One region of the Paraburkholderia sabiae genome, then DNA from elsewhere that is predicted to be linked to it. Evidence: predicted binding sites of a transcription regulator. Region 1 holds the regulator's gene; each other region holds the start of a gene.

Region 1 (7,524 bases):
CGTTGCCGGCGTGCCTGCCAGCGTGATCGTCTCGCCGTTGCCGAGCTTGATCGGCGAGTTGGCCGAGTACGTGCCCGATGTGCTCGAACCGTCGCTGCCCGTGATCGTGTAGGCGGTCGGGCTCGTGAACGACACCGTGTACGTGTTCGCGTTCGTGCCTTGCGTCGCGTCGGTGATCGACACGCCGTTGTTCGTCAGGCTACCCGTGTTGGTGGCGCCGAACGTGACGGCGGGCGTGCCCAGCTTCAGCGCGTCCTGCGCGTTCAGGTTGAGGCCTGCCGTGATCGTCTTCGTGGCCGTCGGCGGAATGTTCGCCGTCGGCACTTGCAGCGGCACCGTGCCGGCCGTGTTGATGATGCCGTTCGCGTTCGCTGCATAGCCCATCAGCTTCAGGCCGTCGGCGTTGACGATGTAGCCGTTCTTGTCGAGCTGGAACACGCCGTTGCGCGAGTACGTCAGCGAGCCGTTGTTCGACATCTGGAAGAAGCCGTTGCCGTTGATGGCGACGTGCAGTGCGATGTCGTCGGTCGAGATCGTGCCTTGCGAGAAGTTCTGCTCGACTTCCGACATGCGCGTGCCGATGCCGATCTGGTTGTTGACGGCCGTCGCGACCGAGTTCGCGTACATGTCCGCGAATTGCGCCGCGCCCTGCTTGAAGCCGACGGTGTTCGCGTTCGCGATGTTGTTGCCGATGACGTCGAGGTCGCTCGATGCGCCTGCCAGTCCGCTCAATCCTTGTTGGTAACCCATGACGGTCTCCGTATCTGGTGATGCTGAATGCGTTTAGATAATGGCGGCGACCGACGTGAGGCCGACCGTTTTGCCGTTCGACAGGACGAGACCAGGCGAGCCGTCCGGCTGCTTGATGATCCCCTGCACGGTCGCTGCCGACAGCGTGGCGGGCGCGCCCGTGCCGTTGGCCGTCGTGCTGCTTGCCGTGAACGTGTAGTTGCCGTCGGGCAGCGCGTTGCCGCTCTTGTCGACGGGCGTCCAGCCGATAGGAATCGTGCCCGCCGACTGCTTGCCGAGGTCGATCGTGTTGACGATCTGGCCGGCCGAGTTCTTCACCGTGACCTGCACGTCCGTCGCGTCGCTCGCGAGCGTGACGCCGAAGCCCGTCGCCTTGCCCGATGCCACCGAGAAGCCGTTGCCCGGTGCGAGCACCGTCGAGCTGATGAGGTTCGCGGCCTGTGTCTGCTGGCTCGTCGTCAGTTGCGATGCGAGCGAGGTCAGCGACGTGTTCAGCTGGCCGATACCCGTCACCGTGTTGATCTGCGCGAGCTGCGAGGTCATCTGCGAGCTGTCCATCGGGCTCGTCGGATCCTGGTTCTTCATCTGCGCGATGAGCAGCTGCAGGAAGGTGTTCTGCAGGTCGCTGCCCGACGTCGCGCTCGACGAGCTGCTCGACGACGCACTGTTCGTGCCGTTCATCGTGTCGAGCAGGGTCTGCGAAACGGACGCGCCGTTGTTGCCGATAGTGGTACTGGTAGTCAAGGAGGTTCTCCTCAGGTTCCGATCGTGAGCGTCTTCAGCATCAGCTGTTTCGCGGTGTTGAGCGTTTCGACGTTGGCCTGGTAAGAGCGCGATGCCGAAATCATGTTGACCATTTCCTGCACGGGGTCGACGTTGGGCAACTGGACGTAACCGTTTGCGTCGGCGGCCGGGTTGCCGGGTTCATACGACGTCTTCATCGGCGTCGGATCGTCGATGACGCCCGTCACCTGCACGCCGCCGACCTGCTGGCCCGAGCCCGTGCGCGCGCCGCCGATCGGATTGACGGCGAACACGACCTGCTTCGCCTTGTATGGCTTGCCGTCGGGGCCCGTCGTACTGTCGGCGTTCGCGAGGTTCGAGGCGGTCACGTTCAGACGTTGTGACTGCGCGGACATCGCAGAACCGGCGACGTTGAAAATGTTCATCAGGGATGGCATGGCTTTTCGACCTCTCTTGCCGGTGCACCGGCGTCTAATCCCGTAGCGTTTTGGTTTCTAGCGTTGGTCCAGCGCGCTGCCTTCCGTATGAACGGCAGCGCAGTTCATCAGCCGTTCGACGTGATCGCCGACAGCATGGCCTTGATCTGCTGCGACAGCACCGTCATGCCGGACTCGAAGTGCAGCGAGTTGTCGGCGAACTGCACGCGCTCGGCGTCCAGATCGACGGTGTTGCCGTCCAGCGAAGGCTGCGCCGGAATGCGGTAGGCGACGCGGCCGAAGTCGTCGGTCGGGCCGCCCGTGGCGATCAGGCGCGCCTTGCCGGCCATGTGGCCCGGCTCGGTCGACGCCATCGACATGCCTTGCGACACGCCGGCCGGTTGCGTCATGGCGAGCGGCGCGTTGTTCGACGCGCCCGCCGTCGAGCCGCCGCTTTTCTTCAGCGCGCCCGCGAGCGACGAAGCGAAGTCGATATCGCGAGCCTTGTAGCCCGGCGTATCGGAGTTCGCGATGTTCGACGACAGCAATTCCTGGCGATAGGCGCGCACATCGAGCGCCTGGCGGCCAAAGGCAAATTCGGCATCGAGTTTGTCCAGCATTGGGTTCTCCGTGGAACGGTCCGAGGCCTCGTCCGCACTGTCGATCCGCCTTGTTCGGTAAGAAGCGTTTCGACTGTGTCGGCCAGAAGGCCTTTTTGCATGTGACGCATTGTGCGGGCGGGGCGCAAGACTTAATCGGACGAATAGCCGGGAAAGGACGCCTCTATTCACCGTTTGCACGACAGGCGCGATCTCTAGAATGCGATGCGTACCGATGCATCAATGAAGGAGAAACGACCATGCCCTTGCCCGCTAACGCTTCGCGCGAAGCTCGCCGTATGGGTTCGCGCGCTGTCCGGACGCTGTCGGCGATGGCGCTGGTCGGCGCATGCGCCGCCGCATCCGTCGCGCATGCACAGGAAAGCGGTTCGTCGAATGGCGGACCGATCGTGATCGCCGGCCCCGGCGAGAAGAATCCCGCCGATCTGCAGGCGATGGCCGAGCGCATCAATGCGCCGGCGCCTGCTGCCGCGCCGCGCGCGAGTGTTCCGAATGCGCCGACCGTTGCGCCCGCAACGCTTGCCGCGAATCCGCGCGGCGATGCGGACCGCTTCGCGCAAGCCGCGCATGCCGATGGCGCGATTGTGATTCCGGGCGCGGGCGACGCGACGGCGCAGAAGGCTGCGCCCGTTGCCGCCGCTAATATGAATACGAGTGCGCCAGGCATGATGCGCGTGAGCCTGCAACCGGCCGCGCGTCAGGTGATGCCCGTGATGGTCGCGCCGGCTCCGGCCGCCGCGCGTCAGGCAGCAGCCGTTCAGCCGATCGCCGTCAATCCGCCCGCTGGCAATGCCGCTGCCGCGCAACTGCGCAACGCTACCGCACGCAATGGCGTGGCTGCGGCAACGCCTGCCGCTGCACCGGCTCCCGCGCAGCCGTCCGCACAAGCTGCGGCTCAACCCGCCGCGCCCGTACCCGCAGGACAGCAGGACGGCGAAGCGATCCGCCGCGCGGCGCTTGCCTATTTGCAGCAGCAGTCGGCGGGCTTGCCGGGCAAGGTCGACATCACCGTCGCGACGGTGTTTCCGCGCGGTCTCGCCGCGTGCACGACGCTCGAGCCGTTCCTGCCGACGGGCGCGCGCGTCTGGGGCCGCACGACGGTCGGCGTGCGCTGCGCGGGCGAGCGTCCGTGGACGCTGTATCTGCAGGCCAAGGTTTCGATTCACGCGACATATTTCCTCGCCGCGCGCGCGATTGCGCCGGGCGAGCTGCTGTCCGCCGCCGATCTCATCGCGCGCGACGGCGATCTGACGCTGCTGCCGCAAGCCGTGATCACCGATCCGGCGCAGGCGGTCGGCTCGGTCGCGTTGATGCGCGTGTCGGCGGGCTTGCCGCTGCGCCGCGACATGTTGAAGAGCGCCGAGGCCGTATCGATCGGCCAGAGCGTGAAAGTGGTTGCGCTGGGTCCGGGCTTCGCGATTTCGGCGGAAGGCAGCGCGATGAACAACGCGGCGCCGGGTCAGCCGGTGCGGGTGAAGACGGCGAACGGACAGATCATCCAGGGCATCGTGAAGGACGCCGGGACGGTCGAAATCCAGCTCTGACGCGGAGTTTCCAGCCGTTACAAGTTGAAAAACGTGTCGGATCGGTTGAGCTAAAGTTCGATGGGTGAATGCCGTTATTACATTCAAATCGCACAGGAAGCCAATCGTGAAAGTTGATTCCACTAACCATTCCGGCCTGCAGACGTTGAAAGACGGGCTGCAGCGCCCGCAGCAAAGTGACGCCGCCACGACGGGCGGCGCAGGCACGGCAACGTCGACGGGCGCGAGCACGTCGGGCGCCGCGAATGTCAATCTGTCGGGGCTGTCGTCGCAGTTGCACAGCCTCGCTAGCGCCGGTTCGTCGGATATCGATACGGCGCATGTCGAGTCGATCAAGCAGGCGATCAAGGACGGTACGTTGACGATCGACTCCGGCAAGATCGCCGATGGCGTGCTGGCAACGGCGCGCGACCTGCTGCAAAAGAAGAGCCAGTCCGGCAACTGATGACGCACCGATGAGCGGTGCGCAGGGTGCCGGGCGGTATTTGTGACAAATCCGGTTTGCGGTCGACGCAATCCGGTGCCTAGCGAGTTGCTTTGTGATGAAAGACGCCCTGCTTGCCACCGTCATCGACGAATATTCCGCTGTGGAGCTGTTTGCCTCCGTCCTCGCAGCCGAGGAGCGAGCACTGACCACGGTGCACCCCATCGACACGCTGCCGCCCATCGTCGAAAAGAAGATGGAGCTGGTGGACAAACTCTCCACGCTTGAAAAGGTGCGCGACACGCAGCTGGCGCAGCTTGGCTATCCTGCCGGATGGAAGGGCATGGAACTGGCCGTCGCCAACGATTCGCGTCTTGCGACGCAGTGGTCCTTGTTGCAGAAGGCTGTTGAGCGCGCCAAGCGGTTCAATACCACGAACGGTGCGCTGATTCGTACTCGGATGGAGTACAACCGGCGGGCGCTTGCTGCTCTTAATGTGGCCGTTGGGCCGGAGCGTGGTGCGCTTTATGGGCCCGATGGGCGGGTTCCTGCTTTTGGGGTTTGATTTTTAAGGGGCTTCGCCCCTTTGGATCCCCTTCTGTTCTCTACCGGACCGGTGCCTTTTGGTGCCGGTTTTGTTTTTTGGGTTTTCGGTTTTTGGTTTTTGCCTTTGCTTTTGCTGGCATCCGCGTTGACGTATCGGTTTGCTAGCGTTGCCCCTGTGCGGGGCGGCACCTACTTTTCTTTGCAGCGGCAAAGAAAAGTAGGCAAAAGAAAGCCGCTTTGAACCTCCAGTGCCTGCCAGGATAACGCTGCCGCGTGCCGCGGTTGAGCTATTGCGTAGCGACGCCAACACCCCGTAGAAAGCCCGCAGTCAACCGCGCACGGCGCGAAAACCCACACACAGTCTGGAGCACATACCGCCGCCATTGGACCGACGGCAGACGGACAAAAACAAGCCGACCGAATGTGCTCCAAGTGGATGTCATCTTTCCTGCCGCGCGCGCCCGACTGCGGGCTTTCTACGGAGTGTTGGCGTCGCTGCGCGACAGCTCAACTGCGGCATGGCCCAGCGCGAACCTGGCAGGCACCGGAGGTGTGAAGCCGCTTTCTTTGGTTACTTTCTTTGCGGCGGCAAAGAAAGTAACTGCCGCCCCGCACAGGGGCAACGCTAATAAACCAAAACGATAGAGCGGATGCCAGCGAAGGCGAAAGCGAAAGCAAAAGCAAAGGCAAAGGCAAAGGCAAAGGCACAAAAACAAAAAGAGCCGACCTAAAAAAAGATCAGCTCTTTCGAAGAAAAGAAGCAACAGCGAACGACCCGAGAAAGCCGCCCGCCGGGCAAAGAAAAAACCTTAGCTAGTCTCAGCCGAAGCCCAGGCCTGCTCGCGCAAGCGAGTCCTCAACCGAGCAACAGCCTGCGAATGCAACTGACAAACGCGAGACTCGCTCACTTCCATCACAGCTCCAATCTCACGCAGATTCAACCCGCGCTCATAGTAAAGCGACATGAGGAGCTTCTCCCGCTCGGGCAACCGGTCGATCGCCTCGACCAGCGCACCGCGCAGCGACTCATCCAGCAACGCCGACAGCGGATCCGAATGATCGACGCAATAACGGTCGAGGAACGGCTCGTCATCCGCCGAACGATCGAAGTCTTCGTAGTAAATCAGCTGGCTGCCGTGCAGATCCTGCAGCATCGACTGATACTCGTCGAGCGGCATCTTCAGATGCTCGGCAATCTCCGTCTCGCTCGCCGAACGGCCCAGCGACTGCTCGACCTGATGCACGGCGCTTTCGACCTCGCGCGACGTGCGGCGCAAGCTACGCGGCAGCCAGTCGTTGCTGCGCAGCTCGTCGAGCATCGCGCCGCGAATCCGCTGGCTCGCGTACGTCTCGAACTGCGCGCCCTGGTCTTCCTTGTAACGGCTCGCCGCGTCGAGCAGGCCAATCATGCCGGCCTGAATCAGATCGTCGAGATCGACGCTCGCCGGCATCTTGGCGACGAGCTGCAAACCGAGACGGCGCACCAGCGGTGCGTATTTCGTCAAAACGTCGGCTTGCGAAATTTTTCCTTGAGCGTTGTACATCGTGCTCCCCTTATCCTTGCCCTCAGGCGTGCTGCGCAGACGGTTGATCGGCGAATTGCGCCGTAGTTACGGTCGTCCGCGGCACGCCATGCGTCCGTGACGAAATCGCTGGCCGCATCGGCCAGTACTGCAGTTCGGCTGCGATATGACGGAAATCGCGCGCAGCAGGTGCCGATGGGAAAGCATCGACGACACAACGCGACAAATCCGTGGCTCGCGCCATCAAAGGATCGGCTGCAACGCAGCCGGCATCTTCCAGCGACACAGCGAGATAACGCCCCGCCACGCCCGCCAGATTTTCAAAAGCGGTGTGCGCATCGGCCACGCTCTGCACGTGGTTCACGAGCACACGAAACTGCGCAATCGCATGCGCGAAGTGCAAACGCTTCATGCACGCATACGCATCGGTGATCGCCTGCGCCGCGACGCGCGTCACGACCATCACGTCGTGGGACTGCATCGCCAGCGCGGACAGCGAGCCTTCGCGATCCACCTGCGCGTCGATCAGCACGACATCGGCCGGCCCGCTCAGCACCACGCCCATCTGTTCCGGCGTGCAGCTTTCGCGATTGCCGCGCGATGCTGCGAGCACCGCGAAGCCCAGCGCGTGACGGCCAGCCGCCTGATCGAGCGTCATCTCGCCGCGCATCACCGCGGCGAAATTGCCTGCGCCGCGCACGCCGCCCAGCATCGCGCTCACCGAGCGCTCGCCGAGCGACTCGTCGATCACGAGTACGTCCTTGCCCTGCTCCGCGAGCGCGGCGGCGAGATTCACCACCGTCGTCGTCACGCCCACGCCATGCGAGCCGCCAGCGACGGCCACGATCCGCGAGCCGGAGCGCGCCAGCAGGCGCCTCAGTCCTTCAGCCTGATCCAGCACGAACTTATCCAAAGCGAACCTCGTGCAGATCGGCGGTCGAACGGGCCGACAGGGCC
Region 2 (7,524 bases), on a different replicon from region 1:
CCCAGTGCACGATCGGTTGGTTTCATTTTCGTATGTTCGAAAAATAATTTGGTATTTCGAAATTCAGTATAGGCCAATCGGCCCGATGCGCCAGCGTCGCGTGCTAGTGGAAAGCCCTGGGAAATCGCATCCAGGATGCTGCCGCCCCTTACCGCACGCGGTTTTGACATGGGTCGACGCGCTTTGCGCTTTCTTGACACGTCAAAAACCGGCTCCTATAGTCGATCCATATATTCGAAATTAGTTTCGAAATAGCGAAAAGTAAACGTCGACGACTTGCGAGCCCGGACAAACCCGGCCCGCTGAAGACGGCGCGCAAACGATTCGGATGACGAATCATTTGCGTGAGCGGATCGACTGCTGCGTCGACGCACGATCAGGAGACAGACATGTGGATGTCGGAGCTCGACAAGACTGAGCGGCGCACCATGGCCGGCTGTTTTCTTGGCTGGACGCTCGATGCGCTCGACGTACAGGTCTACAGCTTCGTCATACCTACCTTGCTGATCGGATGGCACATCACGGCGGCTGAAGCGGGCATGCTCGGCACGGTGACGCTGCTCGCGTCGGCCGTCGGCGGATGGCTGAGCGGACTGGCCGCCGATCGCTTCGGTCGCGTCGCAGTGCTGCAGGCGACGATCCTCTGGTACGCGGTCTTCACCTTCGCCTGCGGCTTCACGCAGAGCTACGAGCAGCTTTTCATCTGCCGGGCGCTGCAAGGCTTCGGCTTCGGCGGGGAATGGGCGGCGGGCGCCGTGCTGATCGGCGAGACCGTGCGCGGTGTATATCGCGGACGCGCGGTCGGCATCGTGCAGAGCGGATGGGCGGTGGGATGGGGACTCGCGGCGCTATTGTTCGGCCTGTTCTTCTCGATCATGCCCGAGCAACTCGCGTGGCGCGCGCTGTTCTGGGTCGGCCTCGCGCCCGCGCTGCTGGTGTTCTGGGTGCGCCGTCACGTGCCGGAATCGGGTGTCTTCACGAAAGGACGGCGCGAGCGGCGCAATCGCGGCGTGCTGCGCCAGTTGCTGGCCATCTTTCACCTCGACTATCTCGCGACCACACTCAGGGTGTCCGCGCTTGCGACGGCATCGATCGGCGGCTCGTACACGTTCCTGATCTGGCTGCCGACGTATCTGAAGACGTCGCGCGGCCTCTCCGTCATTGGCACAACGGGCTATACGACGGTGATGATTCTCGGCGCGTTCGTCGGCTTTATTCTCGGCGCGTATCTGGCCGACTCGATCGGCCGCAAGAAAACCTTCATGGTCAGCGCGATCGGCTCGGCCGTCATCCTCGGCGCCTACATGCTCGCGCCGATCGGCAACGGCGCGATGCTCGTGCTCGGCTTCCCGCTCGGCCTGTGCGCGTTCATGATGTTTTCGCCGATGGGCCCGTACATGACCGAACTCTTCCCGACGCGTATCCGCGCGGCCGGCCAGGGCTTCTGCTACAACTTCGGGCGCGGCATCGGCGCGCTCTTTCCCGCGCTGGTCGGCAAGCTGACGAGCGTGATGGGGCTCGGCAACGCGATCGCCGCGTTCGGTATCGCCGCGTATGCGCTGATGTTGCTCGCCGTGCTGCTGTTGCCCGAAACGCTCGGCAGACCGCTGCCCGACGACGCCGAACCGTCGCTGCAGGCCGAAGGCGGCGCGGCCAACAGCTATACGCCTTCCTGAGCGCCTACCTGAGCCCGTACGCCCTATGACCGCAAGCTGCCAGCCACCAAGCGAGATCATCAAGCCGCCCGAGAACAAGGCGCCGCCCGGCGCGTGCGACTGCCACATTCATATCGTCGGGCCGCGCGAGCGCTTTCCGTTGAGCGAAAGCCGCGCTTATACGCCCGCCGACGCGTCGCTGCGCCAGTACGAGCATGTACAGGAAGTGCTCGGCACGCAGCGCGTCGTCATCGTGCAGCCGAGTTTCTATGGCACCGACAACCGCTGCACACTCGATGCCGTCGCGCACTTCGGTGTGCAGCGCAGCCGCGCGATCGTCGTGATTGATCCGGAGATCAGCGATGGGAATTTACGTGAGATGCACGACGCCGGCGCGCGGGGCGTGCGCGTCAACCTCGTAACACCGGGCGGTCCGCCCATCGCGCATCTGACGCAACTGGCGGAGAGAATCGCGCCGTTTGGCTGGCACACGCAGATCTACGCGAACGGCGAGGACCTGCCTGATCTGCTGCCGATTCTGCGCCGCTTGCCTACCGAAGTCGTCATCGATCACATGGGACAGATACCCGCTGCGTGGGGCACTGCGCATCCCGCTATCACCGCGTTGCGTGCATTGCTCGATGGCGGACGCGCGTGGCTCAAGCTATGCGCGTATCGATGTTCGAACGAGGGCTATCCGTTTCGCGATACCGATGCGCTTGCCACGTTGCTGGCGCGCGTCGCGACGGAGCGCTGCGTGTGGGGCACGGACTGGCCGCACCCGAACCTGGAAGGTACGCTCCCCGACGACGGCGAACTGCTCGATGCGCTGATGCGCTGGGCGCCGTCCCGCGATGCGCAGCAGCGTATCCTCGTGGATAACCCCGCGGCGCTTTATGGCTTCGCCACGTCATGAGCCCTGTTATCGAATGAATCTGGAGACGAACATGCTGAGGGAACAACAGATGCCGTCCAACGTGAAGTCGACAGTATCGGACGTGGAATGGAACACACGCGTCGATCTGGCCGCGTGCTATCGGCTGATGCCGTATTTCGGCTTGAGCGATCTCGTGTACAACCACATCACCGCACGTATTCCCGGCGACGACACGCGGTTGCTGATCAACCCGTATGGCTTTATGTATGAGGAGATCACGGCGTCGAGCCTGATCACGATCGATATCGACGGCAACGTGCTGTTCAATCCGAACGAGGGCACGTATGGCGTGAATGCCGCCGGTTATGTGATCCACAGCGCGGTGCATGCAGCGAGGCATGACGTGAATTGCGTGATTCACACGCATAGCCGCGGCGGACTTGCTGTGTCGGCGCTATCGTGCGGACTGCTGCCGCTTACGCAAACGGCGATGCGTTTTAGTCCCGTCGCGTATCACGACTATCAGGGCGTCGCGATCGATCTCGAAGAGCGCAAGACGCTCGCCGAAGACCTCGGTAACGCCGAAGCGATGATCCTGCGAAATCACGGATTGCTTGTCGCGAGCGCGTCGATTCCGCAAGCCTTCAATGCCATTTACTGGCTCGAAAACGCGTGCCGTGCGCAGGTTGATGCGATGGCGTGCAATACCGACCTTCATTTGCCGCCGCAGGACGTCATCGACAAGACCGCGCATCTCTACAAGCCGGAAACACGCCGCCCTTATGGCGAAATGGAATGGCCTGCAATGCTGCGCTTTCTCGACCGGCGGGATCCGTCGTATCGGAACTAGCGCGGCGCAGTATCAGTACGGCCGACGATGCGATTCAGCGACGATTTCGCAGACTTCGAGGTGAACACGCCACGCGTCGACCAGAAATTCGCGTACGCGGGCAAAGAAACCGCCTTTGGCGGCGGGCGTCGTGGCAGATGCGTAGTTCATTGCAGACTCCTTTTGCAAACTGATTAAGGGTTAGTGCCTAGGTATTAACCCTATAGTACACCCGTTCATGGTGCATTGCAAAATAAACTGCGAGTCTGACTGCAAGAGGGCGCGCCCTGCCCCCAAAAACCCTCGGCCGTTCAGGGCTACGACCGGGGAAAACCGTCCCGACTCCACGGCTTACGAGGACGCTAAAGGATCGTCGGGAACGGTGTGCGCAGTGCTGCTGAAAGCCTGATAGCCCCTTCACTGGCGGGCACAACACTGAGGCGGCGACGTACGGAACGCCGCTGCCTCAGTTCAAACGATCAACCAGCGCGATTACTGGAGCAGCTTGAGAACCTGCTGCGGCATCGAGTTCGCTTGCGCGAGCACCGAGATACCAGCCTGTTGCAGAACCTGAGCCTTCGACAGGTTCGCCGTTTCCGTCGCGAAGTCCGCGTCGGTGATCTGCGAACGTGCTGCGCTCATGTTCGTTGCTTGCGTGTTCGTCGTCGAGATTGCAGCCTGGAACGTGTTCTGCGTTGCGCCCAGCGTTGCCTGGAACGTGTTCACGCTCGTCAGAACCGTGTCGATCGTGCTCATTGCTGCCTGAGCGCCCGAAGCCGTCGAAACCGACACGCCGTTGACGCCGAGGCTCGTCGCGTCCCACTTCTGCGAACCGAAGTTTGCCGTGATCTGCTGGCCGTTGAACGCGCCGATCTGGAAGTTGACGGAGCCGATGCCGTTCAGCACTTGCGCGCCGTTGAACGTCGTTTGTTGCGCAACACGCGTGATTTCGTTCAGACGCGTCGACACTTCCGACTGGAGGTTGGCCAGTGCGTTCGAGTCGAGCGAGCCGTCGCCTGCTTCCACTGCCAGCTGGCGAATACGTTGCAGGTTGTCGACGACCGATTGCAGTGCGCCGTTCGTGGTTTGCACCATCGAAATGCCGTTGTTGGCGTTGGCGGCACCTTGCGTCAGTGCGTTGATCGACGCCGTTTGCGTCGTCGAAATCGCGAGACCTGCTGCATCGTCAGCAGCCGTGTTCACACGCTTGCCCGACGACAGACGGTTGATTGCTTGCGACAGTGCGCTTTGCGAACCCGACAGGTTGTTTTGTGCGGTCAGCGAAGCGATGTTGGTGTTGATGTTCAGCATTTCTTTCCCCAATTCAGATTGCCGTCCACTTGACGGCAACAAGCGGTGCCATCCGATAGCACGATCAAGCTTGCTTCAAGGATTACGGCTGGAATCTCCGTACCTTTACCGCTGCGTTGCATTTTTATTTCTGGGGACGCAAGCGGAAGAATGAGGGGACAGAATCACTCGTTCTGCGGCTGTGAGCGCTGTTTGCAGAAGCCACAGCGCTCACCCAATCCTTCTTTTTCTTAACTCGACTGTTTCGCCGATGACGTCGCTTTCGGCATCGCGCCGCTCTGCACGAGACGCGCATCTTCCTGCGTCACAGCGCCCACGTATTTCCAGCCGTCGGGCAGCTTCACGAACGTGTAGCCCGTGGGCGTATCGACATAAACCGTGAACACGGGCGAGTCAGCCTTTGCCTCCGAAACCGCTTGCGCGTGCGACAGCATCGGCGCGGCGAGCAGCAAGGCGGCAAAAAGTGACGAGAAAATCGGCTTCATTCCACACTCCTTTAGACGTTAAAGCGCCGCGCATGATATCCGATCGTTCGCCGCGCTATTTCTGTGACGACCATTACAAATATTGAAGCACGACCGGATTGTCGCGTCCATAATTTTGTTATGATCGACATAGAATTCAGTTTTCGTGATTTGACGACAATCGGTCGATGGGAGCGGAGATGGAGCCAGCCAGTTTGGGCGAAGCGAAAGGACGTGGCAGGCCCAGAGCATTCGAACGCACCGCCGCGCTCAGGAGCGCGATGGATCTCTTCTGGGCAAAGGGCTTCGACATGTGCTCGATGTCGGATCTCGTCGACGCCATGGGCGTCAACTCGCCCAGCATCTACGCGGCGTTCGGCAACAAGGAAAGCCTCTATCGCGAGGCAATCGAGCTATACGTGCGTGCCGAAGGCGGCGCGGCGCTCCGGAAGTTCGAATCGGGCGTTACGTTGCGCGAAAGCCTCGAGACCATGTTCGAGACGAGCATCGATCTCTTCACAGGAGGACAGCGCTCTCGCGGTTGCATGATTTTTCTCGGCGGCGCGGGGATCGGCGCGGAGCACGTCGAGTTGCGCAACTTCCTTCAGGAGTTGCGGCTGAAGGTTGCCCGGACGGTCGAAAAGCGCCTGAAAAAAGCCGTCGAACAAGGCGAACTCGTCCATCACTCGGACGCTGTAGCGCTGGCAACCTTGTGCATGTCGGTGTTCTGCGGCCTGTCCGTCCAGGCCGCCGACGGCGCCAGCAAACGCAAGCTGCGTGCCGGCGTTGCGCAATTGCTGGCGATGATTCCTTTCAATGAATGAGCAAACGTCCGGCATCGTCCGTCGCCAGGCTTTTTTGCATTACAGCGGCCACAGATTCGTTTAACCCAGTAGATGGCCGCTGGTCCGTCGTCGAAACAGGCTGCCATTCGGTTGCGCGACCCGAAACGATCCGTGCTGCGGCATCGCTCGCGCGTTGCGCGAGCAGTGTGCTCGATAGGTAACGGAGGAGTTATGTTAGACGCTGATTCCATCAAGCGTGTCTTCCCGCGCTGCAAATCGCCTCACGCATGGGCAAACAGTCTGAATACCGCGCTGCCGAAGTTCGGCATCAATACGCCGGATCGTATCGCCAGCTTTCTTGCGCAGACGGGCTACGAGTCGGGTCAGTTCAACAACCTCGAAGAGAACCTCAACTACAGCGCCGCCGCGTTGATGCGGGCGTGGCCGAAGCGTTTTCCGAATGAAGCAGCGGCCCAGCCTTATATCAACAATCCGAGAAAACTGGCGGATTTCGTCTACGCCAACCGGATGGGCAATGGCAACGAGCAAAGCGATGACGGCTATGTCTTTCGCGGACGAGGGCTCATCCAGCTCACCGGGCGCAGCAATTACGCAGCGGTTGCAAAAGTGATCGATGCAAAACTTCTCGAACAGCCGGATCTTCTCGTGCAGCCCGACTATGCCTGTTCAAGCGCCGCGTGGTATTGGCAAAGCCGCGGCCTCAACGAACTGGCGGACGACCGCACGGACGATAACGACCTCGAAGACTTTGCGGAAATCACGCGTCGCATCAATGGGGGAACGATCGGCATCAAGGACCGGTTCGCGTTGTACAAGCAGGTGATCGCCGTGATTCACTGAACGGCTGCGGCAAGCGCGCATTCAATGGTAAGTGGTCTTCGACGACTGCAGCTTCGTCAACACGCCACCCTTGAAACGGAACCAGCCCTGCGAGCTTTGCATCACGACTTCATCGTCTTGCCAGAACACGCGCTTCACTGCGATACGCGTGCCCGTGCGTTGCACAAGTGGCGGACGGTGGCGAAAGTCGTATAGCGTCAGGCCGGAATCCGTCTGCACCAGCATGCGCGCGACAGTCTGATTCGTATTGCCGATATCGTCGAAATGCGTGAGCGTGCCGGCGCTGAAGCGATCGAAACTTTGCTTGTCGAGCATGCCGACGAAATCGCGATCGGACCGCACGAATTGCAGTTCGCCCGAAGGCGTGACGAGCGGACCCGGCGCATTGCTTTGCGCGCGAACGCAAGTCATGAAACAGGAGGTGACGAGAGCTGCGACGAACAGTCGTTTCATGTTTTCCTTTGGAGAGAGCGGCGCTTCGAACGATATTTTAATCGCGCCGCAGCGATGCCCGGTGTGCGGGCATCGCCTCCATAGTTCGCATCGTCTATCGGAAACCGTAGACAAGTACCTTCTTCCCTTCAAAGCCGATCTGCACCGCTTCCGAGCACGGATTGCCGCATGTGCCGTCGACAGTCGGCGGTGCCGCGGCGAACGGGACGGTTTCGCTCGACATCTCTCCCATGACGACCGTGCCGTCGCCGGAAACGGCTATCTGCACCGTGAGCGTCACGCCGGCCGG
Region 3 (7,524 bases), on a different replicon from region 1:
TTTCGGATGACGGTTTGAGCGAATGGGCCGCACGCGACCCAAAGGTGTAACTCTATCCGCAGCGCGCGGAGGGCGCATGCGCAGAATCAGTTCGGCGAATCGGACGCGCCATTCGCCTTGATGAAGTCGACGAACGCGCGTAACGGCGCAGGCAGATGACGCCTGCCCGGATAGTAAAGAAACGGCCCTGAAAAGCGTTGCCACCACGGCTCGAGAATCGGCTCCAGCGCGCCGCTGTCGAGATGCGGCTTCAGCATGCCCTCGAACAGATGAATCACGCCGACGCCCGCCAGCGCCGCGCTGACGGCAAGCTCGATGGCGGCGCCCGGCCTCACCACGAGCGGCCCCGACGGATCGAGCCGCACCACTTCACCGTCGCGCTCGAAGTCCCACGTCGGCATCGCGCCGCCCGCGAACTGACCACGCAGGCAGGCATGTTCGAGCAAATCGCGCGGATGCTCGGGCCGTCCGTACGTGTCGAGGTATTCACTGGTCGCCGCTGTCGCGAAGCGTTGCACGCGCGGGCCAATCGGCATCGCGATCATGTCCTGCTCCAGCCGCTCGTCGTAGCGGATGCCCGCATCGCAGCCGATCGACAGCACATCGACAAAGCCGTCTTCGACCACGACTTCCACGCGAATGTCCGGATACGTCTTGAGGAACGGCGCGACGATGGACGGCAGCACGATGCGCGCCGCGCTCGACGGCACGTTGAGCTTGAGCGTTCCGCTCGGCTTCTCGCGGAATACGTTGAGGACGTCGAGCGCCGCTTCCATTTCGCTGAAGAGCGGCGTGAGTTTTTCGATCAGCCGCTGGCCCGCTTCCGTCGGCGCGACGCTGCGCGTGGTCCGATTGAGCAGCCGCAGGCCGAGCTTCGTTTCGAGGCGGCGCACGGCGATGCTCAGGCTCGATGCGGAAACGCCGCTCATGCGCGCCGCGTCACGGAAACCGCCGGCGCGCGCCACCGACACGAAAGCAGCAAGGTCGTTGAGTTCCATGGACGCATTGTTCACGATTTTCAACAGCCCGTACACTTTAGATGCCTTTATTCAACAGCGCAATCGGCTCACACTGTCGTTCATCGTCTACCAAGGAGCACGCAATGCCGAACGTCAATCCCGCCGACACTTTCACGCTGGCTGGCCGCCAGGTACGCCGCATGGGCTACGGCGCGATGCAACTGGCTGGCCCCGGCGTATTCGGCCCGCCAAAGGATCGCGACGCATGTATCGCGGTTTTGCGCGAGGCCGTCGCGTCGGGCGTCAATCACATCGACACCAGCGACTTCTACGGGCCGCACATCACGAACCAGCTGATTCGCGAAGCGCTGCATCCGTATTCCGCCGATCTGACGCTCGTCACCAAACTCGGCGCGACTCGGGGCGACGACGGTTCGTGGCTTGCGGCGCACGAACCCGACGATCTGCGACGCGGCGTGCACGACAACCTGCGCAATCTCGGTCTGGATGCGCTCGATGTCGTGAACATCCGCATCATGGGCGATATTCACAGGCCCGCCGAAGGCTCGATCGAGAAGCAGGTGACGGCGCTCGCCGAGATGCAGCGCGAAGGGCTCGTGAAGCACATCGGTCTGAGCAACGTGACGGCGGCGCAGATCGAAGAAGCGCAACGTATCGTCGAGATCGTGTGCGTGCAGAATCACTACAACCTCGTGCATCGCGAAGACGATGCGCTCGTCGCGCAACTCGCGACACAAGGCATCGCGTATGTGCCGTTCTTCCCGCTCGGCGGCTTCACGCCGATTCAATCGTCGGCGCTGTCCGATATCGCGCGTGCATTGAACGCGACGCCGATGCAGGTTGCGTTAGCGTGGCTGCTGCATCGCTCGCCGAACATTCTTCTGATTCCCGGCACGTCGTCGCTCGCGCACTTGCGCGAGAACATGCAGGCCGCGCAACTGCGTCTCAGCGATGCCGTGCTCGCCCAACTCGATGCGATCGGACGTGCAGGCGAATAAGCTGCCTGCAACGTGCATCCCGTTCACACCACACGGGATGCACGCGACGCGCCTTGTTACTGCAGCAGCTTGAGAACCTGCTGCGGCATCGAGTTCGCTTGCGCGAGCACGGAAATACCTGCTTGCTGCAACACCTGGGCCTTCGACAGGTTCGCCGTTTCCGTCGCGAAGTCAGCGTCGGTGATCTGCGATTCGGCGGCGCTCATGTTCGTCGATTCCGTTTGCGTGGTCGAAATCGCGGCCTGGAACGTGTTCTGCGTGGCGCCCAGCGTTGCCTGGAAGGTGTTGACGCTGGTCAGCACATTGTCGATGGAGCTCATCGCGGCTTGCGCGCCCGACGCCGTCGCCACGCTCAGGCCGCTGATGCCGAGCGAACTCGCGTCCCACTTCTGCGAGCCGAAGTTCGCGGTAATCTGCTGACCGTTGAACGCACCGATCTGGAAGTTGACCGAGCCGATACCATTGAGTACCGACTGACCGTTGAACGTCGTTTGCTGCGCGACGCGCGTGATTTCCGTGAGACGCGTCGACACTTCCGATTGCAGGTTGGCGAGCGCGTTCGAATCGAGCGAGCCGTCGCCTGCTTCGACAGCGAGCTGGCGAATACGCTGCAGGTTGTCGACGACCGATTGCAGCGCGCCGTTCGTGGTCTGCACCATCGAAATGCCGTTGTTCGCGTTGGCCGCGCCTTGCGTCAGCGCGTTGATCGAAGCCGTTTGCGACGTCGCGATCGCGAGGCCGGCCGCATCGTCGGCGGCCGTGTTGATGCGCTTGCCCGACGACAGACGGTTGATCGCCTGCGAGAGCGCGTTTTGCGAGCCCTCCAGATTGTTCTGCGCCGTCAACGACATGATGTTCGTATTGATGTTCAGCATTTGAGCCCCTTTCGGATCTATATCAAGGATCGACATAAGCGGCGCTGCGACTTATTCAATGCTTTGCGTCGCCGCTCGAAGGGGTTTACGACGTCTCCAAATATTGCTTTAGGTTTCCATTTGGAATACCTGCTTTCCATACGCGTATTGACAGGATGCAAATCGAAGCGTTTTTTCGTTCACATATCATTGATTTTTATCGATATTCAATGACACAATTCCATTCCTTCCGTTTCATCATCACGTCATTACAAATGGAATACCTCGAATAAACGTGTTACGAGTAATTACGTAATGTTGATTACTCGACGAAAGCAAAAGCCGATAGCAGCACGCTTAATGCTGACGTGGTAATAACTTTGACTGACAACTCTTTTGACGTGCAGTGTGTGAAACTTTCAGCGCAGAAAACCTTCGGACCGTCGCGCAGGACTCGCGATTAGCAGCACGATTGTCGCCACGCAAAAGGCAGCGCCCGCATAAAAAGTCGCCGATGCGCCGACCGTGTCCCACAACGCGCCGGCGATCACGCTCGACACCAGCGTCACCAGTCCGCTCAGCAGATTGAAGATGCCGAACGCCGTGCCGCGCAAATGCGCGGGTGCGCTATGCGACACCATCGTCGCGAGCAGGCCTTGTGTCATGCCCATATGCAGCCCCCACAACGCGACGCCTACGAGCAGAACGCTCCAGTGCACGGCATGTGCGAGCACGACATCGGAGACGGCAAGAATCACGAGGCCTGCAATCAGCAACCTGATATGACTCATCGAATCGGCGAGCTTGCCGAGCGGGTATGCCGATAGCGAGTACACCACGTTCATCGCGACCATCACGAGCGGCACCAGCGCAACGGGCACGCCGCTGCCCATCGCGCGCAACACGAGAAAGGCCTCGCTGAAACGCGCAAGCGCGAATACGGCGCCAACCGCGACAACCCACCAGAATGCCGCGCCGAGTTGTCGGATGTTCTCGCGCTGGATCGGATTGATGCGCTTTGCGCCCGGCTCCCGCGCAGGCTCGTGGATGCCGACGGTCAGCAACGCGACAGCCAGCATGCCGGGAATCACGGCGAGCCAGAACGCGAGGCGGAAGTTGTCCGCCCACACCAGCATGATCGCGACCGCGAGCAACGGCCCGAGAAACGCGCCGACGGTATCGAGCGACTGCCGCAAGCCGAACGCAGCGCCGCGCAGATGCGGCGGGGTGACATCGGCGACGAGCGCATCGCGCGGCGCGCCGCGAATGCCTTTGCCGATGCGATCGATCACGCGGGCCGTCACGACGAGGCCGATCGTCGGCGCGAGCGCGAACAACGGTTTGCTCAGCGCGCCGAGTCCATAGCCCGCTACCGCGAGCCATTTGCGATTGCCGAGATAGTCGCTAAGCGCACCGGAAAAGATCTTGACGATAGGCGCCGTCGCCTCGGCGATGCCTTCGATCAAACCGATCGTCGCCGCGTTCGCGCCGAGGCTCGTCATCATGAACATCGGCAGCAGACTGTGAATGATCTCCGACGAGATGTCCATCAACAGGCTCACGCAGCCCAATACCCAGACGCTGCCGGGTATCTGTCGAAGCGTGCTGACGCGGGAGTTGCTCTGCATCCGTTCGTTCCTGCAAGCAAGAGACGATCAGGCCCAGTGAGCCCAGACCACGAGGGTGTTGAAGAGTGCGTGAGTCGATACCGTCGCCACGACGGGCGTGCCGCCTCGACGGGCTTCGATTACGAACACGGCGGCGAGCGTCGCGGAAGTCGCCGTCAGACTGATCGCGCGCCAATCGGTATAGCCATGACAAAGCCCGAAGACTACGGTCGATACGATCCCGGCAAAGTGCCATGAGCGACGCAGCAACCCGTGCAACAGCGTGATGATTCCCCACTGGAAGATCAGCGTTTCGTACAGCGGCGCAAGCACGATGGTGAAGAAAAGTTCGACCCATCTCGGATGACCGACGAATATATTCGCGACATGCGAGGGATCGCCGAAGACGCGCAGCATCACAGCCGCTATCGCGTACTGCCCTGCAAAGCTCGCGAGCGCGCCCGATACCACCAGTTGCCAGGTTGGCCAGGCAGCGACGGCTAAAACGGACCGGCGTCGAAGCGAACGTTCCAGCATGAGGCCGAGCCTCCCATGTCGAATGCGGGGTGGTCGAATGCGCGATAAAAGCATGCTGCAATCGAACTATTGTGTCGCGAGAGTTGGCTCGCCTCAAACACTTTCGCGCCTGCTGACAATGCTTATGAGCCTTCGACGTCCATGCAACAAGGCGACCCCGCGATGGCATAGTCGATGCAAGTGTGTGCGCCTACACCATGCATCAGGAGCACGCCATGTTCGCATACTTCTTCCTCGCGCTGCGCAAGCTGTTGGACCTCGCCGAACACAGCCGCCGCGACGCTTACCTCGCAGCGGCCGTCGACATGGTCGAACTCGAACGCCGTATGCGGCTGATGGATGGCAACGACTAGCCCGTCACAGCAGCCCGACCAGATTGCCTAGCGCCGCGGACGCATCGCCATCGCGCCAGCCCAACGCGAGATGCGCCCGCATCTTCGTGCCTTGCACGTCGACGTAACGTACGCCTTTCACCTGCACCTGCGCGATCGCGGCGGGCACGATGGACACGCCCAAACCCGCTGCCACCAGATTGATCACCGACGACACCTGCGGCGCAGGCTGCGCGAGTCGCGGACTGAAGCCCGCCTCGCCGCATGCTCGCACGATCTCGTCGTGCAGCGTGACGCCCGCCGGTCCCGGCACGAGCACGAACGGTTCGTCGGCTAGCGCCGTCAGCGGCAGGCGCTTTTTCGTGGCAAGCGGATGCGTCGACGGCAGCACGATCTTCATCGTCTCGTCGGCGAAGCGATGCATCTGAATGTTCTCCGGCGGCGTCGATCCGGGCCGGAAAAACACGGCGTCGAGCCGGTCGTCGAGCAGCCCTTGCAGCAGCGCAGGCGTGTTCGCTTCTTCCAGCGTCAGGTCGACGGTCGGATAGCGGTTCTTGAAACGGTGGATCAACGTCGGCACGACAGGATTGAACGCCGCCGACCCCGTGAAGCCGATCCGCAGCCGCCCCGTTTCGCCACGCGCTGCACGTTGCGCTGCACGTGTCGCGCGCTCCGCGCCCCCGAGCACACGCTGCGCCTCGATCAGAAAAGCCGTGCCCGCATGAGTCAACTCGGCGCCGTGAGGCGTCCGGCGGAACAGTTCGACGCCTAATTCGCGCTCCAGACTCTTGATCTGCTGACTGAGCGGCGGCTGCCCGATGCCGAGGTTTTCGGCGGCACGCGTGAAATTGCCTTCACTCGCAACTTCGATGAAATACCGCAGATGACGTAGTTCCATGTCAGTGCTCAAACGTATCGTGTTACGCAGTTTCATATATTGGACAGTATAGCGGGCGGGCACGACAATATACGCGTCACCGTCGAACGCCAGCACTGCTCCATGAACACAGACTCCGCTGTTGAAACGCCCGAGCGCGTCGAACCAACTCGCGCACAAGCACAAGCACGCACGCATGCCGCTTCAATCGGCGTGCGGCCCGGCTCCGCGGATTTTCGGCGCATCAGCATTGCGCTGTTTCTCGCGGGCTTTTCCACGTTTTCGCTGCTGTATTGCGTGCAACCGCTGCTTCCACTTTTCGCCGCCGAGTTCCATATCGGCGCGGCGCAAAGCTCGCTCGCCCTGTCGCTCTCGACAGGCTTTCTCGCGTTGTCGATTCTCTGCGCCGGTGCATTGTCGGAGCGCTTCGGCCGACGCGGGCTGATCTTCGTCTCGATGACGCTCGCCGCGCTCTTCAACGTCTGCGCATCGCTCGAAGCGGACTGGCACAGCATTCTCGTCGCACGCGCACTGGAAGGGCTCGCGCTCGGCGGCGTGCCGGCCGTGGCGATGGCGTATCTCGCGGAGGAAATCGATCCGCGCGGTCTGGGACTCGCGATGGGGCTTTATGTCGGCGGCACCGCATTCGGCGGCATGATCGGTCGCGTGGGCATGAGTTATATGAGCGATCATCTGTCGTGGCGCACGGCGATGCTGACCATCGGCATCGTCGACGTGGTCGCAGCGATCGCATTCGTGATGCTGCTGCCGGCGTCGCGCAACTTCGTGCGCAGAACCGATCTCAGCGCGGCTCATCACGTTGCGCTGTGGCGCAAGCATCTGACGGCATCGACCTTGCCTGCGGTGTTCGCAACGGGATGTCTCGTGATGGGCGTGTTCGTCACGGTCTACAACTACGCGGGCTTCCGGCTGATGGCGCCGCCGTTCGATCTCAGCGCGACGCAAACGGGCCTCATTTTCTGCTCATATCTGTTCGGGATCGTCGCGGCATCCAGCGCGGGCGCGCTGGCCGACCGCTGCGGACGCGGCCCCGTGCTGACGGCGGGCATCGTGGTTGCCACGCTCGGACTTGCGTTGACGCTGATGCATGCGCTCATACCCGTCGTGATCGGCATCATCGTGCTGACCGTCGGCTTTTTCATCACGCATTCGGTGGCGAGCGGCTGGGTCGGACAACTCGCCGACGGCGCGAAAGGACATGCGACGTCGCTGTATCTGCTTGCGTACTATCTCGGTTCGAGCGTGCTGGGTTCGTGGGGCGGCTGGTTCTGGCAAAACGGCAAGTGGCCGTCGGTAGCCGGGTTCGGTTTCGCGATGC

Evidence for each region. Region 1 encodes FliA, which starts transcription of late flagellar genes. Its sites were predicted from a motif close to CTAAAGTTTNNNNNNNNNNNGCCGNTA; they were not measured.
Region 2: a site for FliA is predicted at 4,755-4,781, ahead of QEN71_RS36205 (flagellin domain-containing protein). Genes of this name have one in related genera too.
Region 3: a site for FliA is predicted at 2,939-2,965, ahead of QEN71_RS32410 (flagellin domain-containing protein). Genes of this name have one in related genera too.

The regions. Positions count from the first base shown of each region.
Region 1 is NZ_CP125295.1:6,408,665-6,416,188, forward strand. Features, by position in the region: gene QEN71_RS28905 (flagellar hook protein FlgE) at 1-750, opposite strand, end outside; gene QEN71_RS28910 (flagellar hook assembly protein FlgD) at 784-1,494, opposite strand; gene flgC (flagellar basal body rod protein FlgC) at 1,506-1,931, opposite strand; gene flgB (flagellar basal body rod protein FlgB) at 2,039-2,530, opposite strand; gene flgA (flagellar basal body P-ring formation chaperone FlgA) at 2,770-4,074, shown strand; gene flgM (flagellar biosynthesis anti-sigma factor FlgM) at 4,181-4,519, shown strand; gene QEN71_RS28935 (flagella synthesis protein FlgN) at 4,617-5,063, shown strand; gene QEN71_RS28940 (RNA polymerase sigma factor FliA) at 5,854-6,588, opposite strand; gene QEN71_RS28945 (MinD/ParA family ATP-binding protein) at 6,611-7,480, opposite strand; gene flhF (flagellar biosynthesis protein FlhF) at 7,473-7,524, opposite strand, start outside.
Region 2 is NZ_CP125296.1:1,507,716-1,515,239, forward strand. Features, by position in the region: gene QEN71_RS36180 (IclR family transcriptional regulator) at 1-26, opposite strand, end outside; gene QEN71_RS36185 (MFS transporter) at 390-1,676, shown strand; gene QEN71_RS36190 (amidohydrolase family protein) at 1,702-2,571, shown strand; gene QEN71_RS36195 (class II aldolase/adducin family protein) at 2,603-3,382, shown strand; gene QEN71_RS36200 (hypothetical protein) at 3,395-3,532, opposite strand; gene QEN71_RS36205 (flagellin domain-containing protein) at 3,854-4,672, opposite strand; gene QEN71_RS36210 (hypothetical protein) at 4,903-5,157, opposite strand; gene QEN71_RS36215 (TetR/AcrR family transcriptional regulator) at 5,418-5,960, shown strand; gene QEN71_RS36220 (glycoside hydrolase family 19 protein) at 6,093-6,782, shown strand; gene QEN71_RS36225 (hypothetical protein) at 6,804-7,235, opposite strand; gene QEN71_RS36230 (hypothetical protein) at 7,330-7,524, opposite strand, start outside.
Region 3 is NZ_CP125296.1:605,081-612,604, reverse strand. Features, by position in the region: gene QEN71_RS32420 (LysR family transcriptional regulator) at 87-998, opposite strand; gene QEN71_RS32415 (aldo/keto reductase family oxidoreductase) at 1,103-1,978, shown strand; gene QEN71_RS32410 (flagellin domain-containing protein) at 2,035-2,853, opposite strand; gene QEN71_RS32405 (MFS transporter) at 3,252-4,460, opposite strand; gene QEN71_RS32400 (CPBP family glutamic-type intramembrane protease) at 4,488-4,976, opposite strand; gene QEN71_RS32395 (DUF3563 family protein) at 5,192-5,329, shown strand; gene QEN71_RS32390 (LysR family transcriptional regulator) at 5,334-6,206, opposite strand; gene QEN71_RS32385 (MFS transporter) at 6,309-7,524, shown strand, end outside.